Regions from separate parts of the Peribacillus sp. CSMR9 genome, predicted to be linked through region 1. Evidence: riboswitches for the same ligand, from Rfam matches in the RefSeq annotation. Region 1 holds a riboswitch; the other holds the start of a gene.
The links. Region 1 has a riboswitch for ZMP and ZTP ahead of aimA (glutamate/serine transporter AimA). Riboswitches for the same ligand answer to the same signal wherever they lie in the genome.
Positions count from the first base shown of each region.

Region 1 (4,218 bases):
CTTCAATTTTTGCGATCATTTTTTCACGATTGACCTTGATCTTGTACATTTCACTAATATCAATGATTAGACCGCCGTTCACTAATGAAAAGTTTTCATAACTATGCCTGCCGCTCCTAACCCGGAAAGGTGTATGATTTTCCCGGGCCCACTTCAGTGAATTCAACACATCATTGGTATTTTGGCAAAACACAATGACCTTTGGAAATTTAGGGAAACTTAAGTTATTATTAATCCTGGCATGCTCGTATTCGGCATCATTAGGTGTAACGATACGCCCGGTAAGCTTTGTTCTTTCCAAAATATTAACCCCTTTCTCAAATGATGTGGAGAGTTATATATACTATGAAAATCTTTAGGAAAAGACACATTCTATAGGTGAAAGTGATTTAAAATCAATCCAATTCATACTTTTACCTCACTAAAAAGTAGGATATTTTGTTTTCTATTTGATAGAGCATACTTAACTCGCAAGATTTCACTATTTACTTGTGAATTAATCGCAAAGACTAAAAAACCCTTAAAACAAAATACCGTTACAATCGCCAGCACTTATTTTAAAATAAATAAAAAAACATGGTCATAAAATAACCATGTTTTCTTTATACTCATATTTCTGTGTCTGCACAAAAAGTTATTTATTGATAAATTCTTTGTTGATTTTTTCAGCTTCATCCATGTATTCCGTTTTAATGCCGCTCTTAACTCCCCACCAAAAGAAGCCAAGTGCCAGACATGTAATGACCACCATATCCCAGCCAAATGTAAGAATATTTTTTCCGCCGAACTTCTCACTTCCAATATAAGAAATCAAAATCATACAACCTAAGTAAAGAAGCATCCAAACACCTGATAAAAATTGTTTTTTGAATCCATTCCATTTATTTTTAGCTTGATAATAAAAGTAAATAGGCAGTCCAATTGCGATGATGAAAGCGACTTCTCCTGTTAATGGCCAACGCGCCCAGTATAAAGTAAGCGATGCAAAAACAAATCCGCAAGGTGCAATAATTGAGGCACCTTTTAAGTGAAATGGACGGTTAAAATGTGAAGCGGTACGTCTTAATGTTGCCAATGCAACTGGCCCCATGATATACGAAATAAGTGTGGCAACTGAAATCACTTCTGCAAGTACGCCCCATCCGCGGAATAAAAATAAAAAGATAAAACATACACCTAAGTTTAATAACATCGCTGCACGCGGAACACCATAAAGTGGATGTAATGTACCAAAGATCCTCGGTAAGTACCCATTTTTCTGCATTCCATAAAGCATTCGCGAAGTTGTAGCTGTATAAGTGGCACCTGAACCAGACGGTGAAACAAACGCATCTACAAACAATACAATCGCTAACCAGTTAAGGCTTAGAGCAATTGCCAAATCTGCAAAAGGTGAATTAAAATTCAGATGACTCCATCCGTTCACGATCATTGACGGATCGACTACACCGATAAACACAACTTGTAACATAACGTATATAAAACCTGCAATTAGAATAGAGCCAATAACAGCAATAGGTATAGACTTATTCGGTGACTTCGCTTCACCTGCCATATTAACGGGACTTTGAAATCCGTTAAACGCAAACACTATACCAGAAGTAGCTACTGCTGTTAAAACGCTTGCCCAACCATATGGTGCGATACCCTGAGAACTTGTAAAGTTTTCACCATGAAATCCAGCAAAAAATAACGATCCTGCCATTACACCTGGAACAATTAATTTAAAAATGGTAATAAATGAATTTGCCTTAGCAAAAAGGTTGACTGTCCAATAGTTGACGAAGAAATAGAACAATAGTAGTAAAGAAGCTATGAATAATCCTTTGGTCGTTAAGATATTGTTATCAACTAAAGAATGAGACCATCTGGCCCATTCCCAAGGCCACGTACTCATATATTGTACCGAAGCAATGGCCTCAACGGTAATAGTCGAAGCGATAGATATCCAGTTCGCCCACGCAGCTAAAAATCCAATAAAAGAGCCATGCGAATATTGAGGATACTTAACCATGCCTCCAGCTTCAGGAAACATTGCCCCAAGCTCTGCGTAAGATAATGCAATAAATAAAATTACCACCATACCGATAATCCAAGAAAAAATAGCTGCTGGTCCAGCAATCTGGGCAGCTTTCCACGCTCCGAACAGCCAACCTGAGCCGATAATAGAACCAATACCTGTCATAGTTAAAGCAAAGGTCCCCATCTTTCTATGCATATTACTCATCTCTACCTACACCTCTTCCTAGGAAAATAAAAAACACTTGATCTATAAATCAAGCGTTTGCCCAGGCGCGCGGCTTATACTCTATATGCTCCCCCATGGTACTCCATGTTGCGCCAGTTACATATAGGAAAATAGTTTTTTTAAGTATATAAGATTATTTTAAATTCCACAACACTAAAAAAATATTTATATTTTTTAAATATTACCATTGATTTTTCGGAATTACCTATCAATATTCTTTTGAATTTGAAAAAATTAGGTGAATAAAGGTTCTAAAAACAAACATTCGATTTTTAGAACATATGTTAAAACCTATAATCATTCCCCTTAAACATTATACTTAAAAACCTTAAATAGCCTATATGTGCAAAAATGAACCGTTCATTTTTTACAAATTATATCCCAAAACCATTTACATAGAATTCATGCACTAGTTTGGAAAATCTTATTTTCTGCCAAAGGAAATACTTGAAATACTCCATACCTTTATTGAGAATTTTTTCTACAATAACTGTTCTTTCCTCAAAAAAGTCATGCACAAGTTGGGAAAAAGCCTGAGGGATGAAGATTTCTCTTTATCTCTCTTTGTTTTTTCCACAATTTATGCACAACTTTAATTAGTGTCTATTATATTTATACTAAGGGGAAACACACTCGGCAAAGCTCGAGTCATGAACGTAGATAAAACAAGATGATCTCCCAAAATCCTTATTATAGAAAAACTCGTATCACTCATCTTTTTATCGAAATGGCACGAGACTTCTTAACTGGAAATCTCATCATCGGATTTAGCATCCAATGGTATTCGTTTATCCATTTTCAGCATGTAATAACTTACTACGACCAATGCTAGGAAAACGATCCCGACAACCAAGGAAATCCTGGTACTGGGATTGATCCACATACCCACCAGCACCATCAGTAAAAAGGCAATTGTCGCATAATTACTGTAAGGGGCCAACGGCATTTTGAACGGATGTTTCTCCATTTCAGCAGCATTTACCTTTCTGAATTTAAGCTCACTGATAAGTATGACAAACCATGGAATCATTCCGGGTAAAACACTCGCACTGTACACATAAAGGAATAATTCCGGCGGTGCAAGGTAATTCAGGACAACCCCGATACCCAATCCTAATAGTACAGCGATCGTACAATATGCCGGCACTCCACTTTTAGATACTTTTGCAAAGATTTTAGGAGCTTGGCCATTCAATGCCAGTGTGTAAAGCATACGCCCTGCACTGAAGATCCCACTGTTGCATCCTGACATTGCCGCAGTGATTACGACAAAGTTAATGATGCCTGCAGCTGCTGTGATACCGATTTTAGCAAAGGTTGAAACGAATGGACTTCCGATGTCATCTAGTTTATCCCATGGATAAACCGTCACGATGACGAATATAGCGCCAATATAGAAAATTAAAATGCGCCATATGATTGATTGGATCGCTTTTGTTACGGTCTTCGTTGGATTCTTCGCTTCTCCGGCCGTGATGCCGATGAGCTCAACGCCTTGATAGGAAGCCACGACAAGGGAAAGCGCAAAGAAGAATCCTGTCCAGCCTCCAGTAAAGAAGCCGCCATTTGCCCAAAGATTCGATAATCCAATTGCGTCTCCGCCATTCCCTATTCCAAAGAAAATAAGGCCAAGGCCGGCAATGATCATCAATACAATCGTTATTATTTTTATAAGCGCAAACCAAAATTCAAATTCCCCGAAAGATTTTACGGAAATGAGGTTGGCTGCCCCCAAGATGATCATGGCGACCACACCTGGTATCCAAGCTGGTAACTCCGGGAACCAATACTGCATATACATTCCAACGGCGATGATTTCGGACATTCCTACGATTACCCATTGAAACCAATTGCTCCAAGCAGTCATATAACCTGCCAAAGGATGTATATAGCTGCTAGCAAAGGATGCAAAAGAACCCGTAGTCGGTTCTAAATATAGCATCTCCCCCATAGAACGCATGATGAAAAAT
Region 1 covers NZ_JAOPHO010000017.1:29,997-34,214, reverse strand. The annotation lists gene N9I19_RS10635 (FAD-binding oxidoreductase) at 1-301, opposite strand, end outside; gene aimA (glutamate/serine transporter AimA) at 635-2,227, opposite strand; ZMP/ZTP riboswitch at 2,280-2,358, opposite strand; gene N9I19_RS10625 (amino acid permease) at 2,991-4,218, opposite strand, start outside.

Region 2 (4,218 bases), on a different contig from region 1:
ATTCGAGAAGGATGACATAGAAAACTGCTAGGAATAAAAGGCCCCTTCGCATCCAGCAGCATTCATCTTAAATGAAGTTTAATCATAACAATACAGGGCTAATATCTTTCCACTCATAAACCAATAGATTTAATTCAGCACCAGCCATTTTGATTTTTTCTGTTTTAAGCAATTCAGCACCAAAAGCCTCATAGAAAAATCGAGAGTTATTATCTTCAAGCACCTCAACAAAAATTGTATGGAAGCCCAGTTTTTTAAATATAAAAAATAATTCTTTGATGAGTTTCTTTCCAATCCCCATTCTTTGAAAATCTTCGAGGATATATATCGCAGTTAGATCACCCGAATCTTCAACTTTATTCGTTTCCCTTTTTCCTCCGCTTATAAATCCGACTATTTTTCCCTCGTTATTTTCTGCTACATAAACATGGTTTCCATCTTTAGATATATTCTCTATCCATACGTCTTTCCTTTTCCCATAAGACAGTTTATCTAAAAAATCACTTGGCATTATATTTTTATATGTGGTACGCCAGCAATCGACATGGACTATTGCTATACCTTCAGCATCAGCAACGTTTGCCTTTCTTATTAACAAATTGATTTCCCCCTTTACAGGTTAAATGAAAAACGCGGTTCAAATAGGTAAATTCAAATTTTTCACCATTGACGCACTGAATTCAGGAGTATATTCCATATAAAAAGGATAACTATCACTAAGTATAAATAGTTTCTTAGAGTCATCTAAAAAAGTGTGATCCATTTGTTTTGTCAGTTCATCAATAAACCTTTTATCGGGTGTACCGAACGTCACCGCCATTTTTGGCGGTAAGGCCTTCATGGCAATAGGAATCCAAGGCCTTTGTTTTGAAACCACTATTGCATGTGCTGTTCCGCTAATTACGAAATTAAATATATCTTGATCTTGTTCCGTTTTCATACCAAGGTTACCTTTCAGCCAATCGCGTAAGCTTGGTACCGAATCCACAGGGAAGCCAATCTCTCTTAAATAAAGTGTTCTTAACATTCCGGATGCCTTCAGTTCATCTTCATTTACATAATCATGGGCAATGATTTCGAGAAGGTGGCCATCTCCATCACGAAAATATAGATTTTTTCTTCCGTTCGTTTCGTCGATATACTGACCATGTTCTTGTCTTAGGACCAATAATCCGGATTGTTGGATAAATGATGCCGCTTCATCAAATTGAGAATATGGGACTTGAAATGCAAAGTGTGCTGGAGAAATGGGCTCAAACGCTTCTTTAAAACTCAACGTAGTAAAGGGCGTCAGCTGAAACTGAATGAACTCTTTAGATTCTGATAGAATGGGGAGCTGCAGGCGGTTAGCGTAGCATTGCTTTACACCTTCAATAGATACTGTCAGTAATTCTAAATCTGCGAAATGAGTAATTAAAATTTTCACCCCTTATCTTCTAGTTTGCTATACCTCTTATTTTTTACTAATATTATCCATTTTGCAACTAACCTGCCCGAGTCCAAGAAATCAACAGGGCCTTCTTTTTAAATGAACATGGAATAATAGTTAATGATTACTATTATATGATACTATTGACCTAGTTTGTTTCGTGGGGGAAGGTGTAGGATGAAGCGGATTTTCCGTAATAAAATATTTTATTTACTAATCTTCTTGGTTACCTTGGGGATTGTGTTTATTTTTAATAATGGCAATGAACCGACTGAGGAATTAACTGAAGATGAATTTTTCACAACTTTAGAGGATGGCAAAGTAACATATTTGGAGTTGGAGCCCCAAAAAAGAGTTTTTGAAATAAGCGGGCGGCTGAAAGGTTATGAAAAGGATCAATATTTTATCGCCACTGTCCCAAATAGTGAAATTTCGATGAATAGAATGAATGACGCTGCAGAAGAACATGATATAGAAAAAATTGTGGTCATGCCACAAGACACAGAGACAAGCGCATGGGTCAATTTTTTTACAACGTCCATCCCGATCATGATCATTTTCATCCTATTTTTCGTTATTTTACTATTGGTCAAAAGAATGAACCATTCTAAATGATGAAAAAACTTGCTTTTCCAATTGGATGGTTTGAAATGAAAGGGAAATCATTAGAGGAAATTGAAGAATACTGGCGTGAACATGATTTGGCAAAGGCTATTAAACCTGCTTAAGTTGGCCATTCGCAAGCGGTCATGCTGAGTGTTGACTTCTTCCATATAAAACCTTTAAATTGATATTGAAATTTGCTGAATAATTTGATAGAATAAAATCAATCAAAAGACTATGTGCAACTGGCGAAACACGGATAACCGTGAGGGAACACATAGTGTCGTAGCCGTTCGCCTGGGCAGAGGTAAGGGATTTTATCCCTTGCCTCTTTCTGTTTATTAACAGAGGATAGTGAAGTTTTAAAGAATGCAGATTTTCATGGGCAAAAAATATTGTCAATATTTCGAAATTTGAAAAAAAACTATCATAACCAAAAGGGGACAAACAAGATGAGCACAATTCTTTTAGAAAAAGTGAAAACGATCAAAACATTAAATAATATTGCTGAAAGCGGGCTAAATGTATTCAATAAAGGCGAATTTACGGTCGACAACGACAGTGAAAACCCTGATGCGATCGTTGTACGCAGCTTTAACATGCATACAACGGAATTCGGAGATCAATTAAAAGCAATCGCAAGGGCAGGGGCGGGAGTCAATAATATTCCGGTCGACAAATGTACCGAGCAAGGAATCGTTGTTTTTAATACACCTGGTGCTAACGCTAACGCTGTAAAAGAAATGGTACTGACATCATTAATGGCTTCATCTCGTAACCTTTTTGCCGGTGTGGCATGGACAAAGACATTAGAAGGCGAAGGAGAACAAATTCCGAAGCTTGTAGAAGCAGGAAAGAAACAATTCGTTGGAAAAGAAATCAAGGGAAAAACTCTGGGTGTAATAGGCTTAGGTGCGATCGGTGCGCTTGTGGCGAATGATGCCCTGGATTTAGACATGGATGTAATTGGATTTGACCCGTTCATCTCTGTCGATACAGCTTGGAATTTATCTCGCAATGTACAGCGCGCCATGACGATTGAAGAATTGTTTGCAGAATCTGATTACATTACTGTACACGTTCCATTAACGGATGACACAAGAGGAATGTTTAACCAAGAAACATTTGGCATCATGAAACCAGGCGTTCATATTTTGAACTTCTCACGCGGTGAGCTAGTGAATGAAAATGATATGGAAGCTGCACTTGAAAGCGGGAAAGTTGGCAAGTTCATTACAGACTTCCCGAATGAAAACGTGCTGAAAATGAAAAATGTCGTTCCAATTCCGCATCTTGGTGCCTCTACGCAAGAATCAGAGGAAAACTGTGCCATCATGGCAGCACTTCAGGTGAAAGGATTTTTAGAAACAGGGAACATCAAGAACTCAGTGAATTTCCCAAATACTTCCCTTCCTTTTACAGGAAATCGTCGTGTGGCAACATTCCATGAAAACGTTCCGAACATGGTTGGGCAAATCACACTGGCTGTATCAGGCTTTAATTTGAACATCGCTGACATGGTTAACAGAAGCCGTGGGGGATATGCGTATACGATCATCGACATTGACGGTGAAGTAAACGGCGATATCATTCCTAGCTTGGAAGAAAAAATCAAACAAATCGAAGGCATCGTTACAACCCGTATTATTTAATTGGAACAGGAAGAAAGCATGAAGGAACCCCCTGATGCTTTCTTGCCCAAATGATAAATAGCAGTGCAAGCCTCAATTCCTTTAAGGAGTTGAGGCTTTTTAATTTGCATGGGTTTAGCGTTATAAAGGAATTGTTTGTAAGTTCAGTGTCTTCAAGATGCAATTCCTCCAGTTAATTCTCCTTAAACTCCCTTAATAAAAAATTAAGAAAAACTATTCATAATAAGTTTCACCAATATGAATAGGGAGTTAGTTAAAAAAAATCAAGGACAAACTACTTAGGGAGGATAAGATATGAAAAAGCTGATGTTCGTGAAGCTTGGATTAGATATTTTAATGGCCGTTACGTTCGTATTATTTTTCAATAAACAAGTATTAGGAGGATTAACGTTTCATGAAATTGCCGGGTTAGTAATCGCCGTATTATTTTTCATCCATGTGTTGCTCAATTGGCGATGGGTAAAAAAAGTCACGGTTAAATTGTTTGACCGCAAGCTACCTCTTAAAACAAAATTTGGCTATTTTTTAAACGTA
Region 2 covers NZ_JAOPHO010000033.1:14,169-18,386, forward strand. The annotation lists gene N9I19_RS15080 (GNAT family N-acetyltransferase) at 83-598, opposite strand; gene N9I19_RS15085 (VOC family protein) at 638-1,420, opposite strand; gene N9I19_RS15090 (ATP-dependent metallopeptidase FtsH/Yme1/Tma family protein) at 1,607-2,044, shown strand; ZMP/ZTP riboswitch at 2,264-2,342, shown strand; gene N9I19_RS15095 (phosphoglycerate dehydrogenase) at 2,485-3,684, shown strand; gene N9I19_RS15100 (DUF4405 domain-containing protein) at 3,979-4,218, shown strand, end outside.
Region 2: another riboswitch for ZMP and ZTP. It lies ahead of N9I19_RS15095 (phosphoglycerate dehydrogenase); the one in region 1 lies ahead of aimA (glutamate/serine transporter AimA).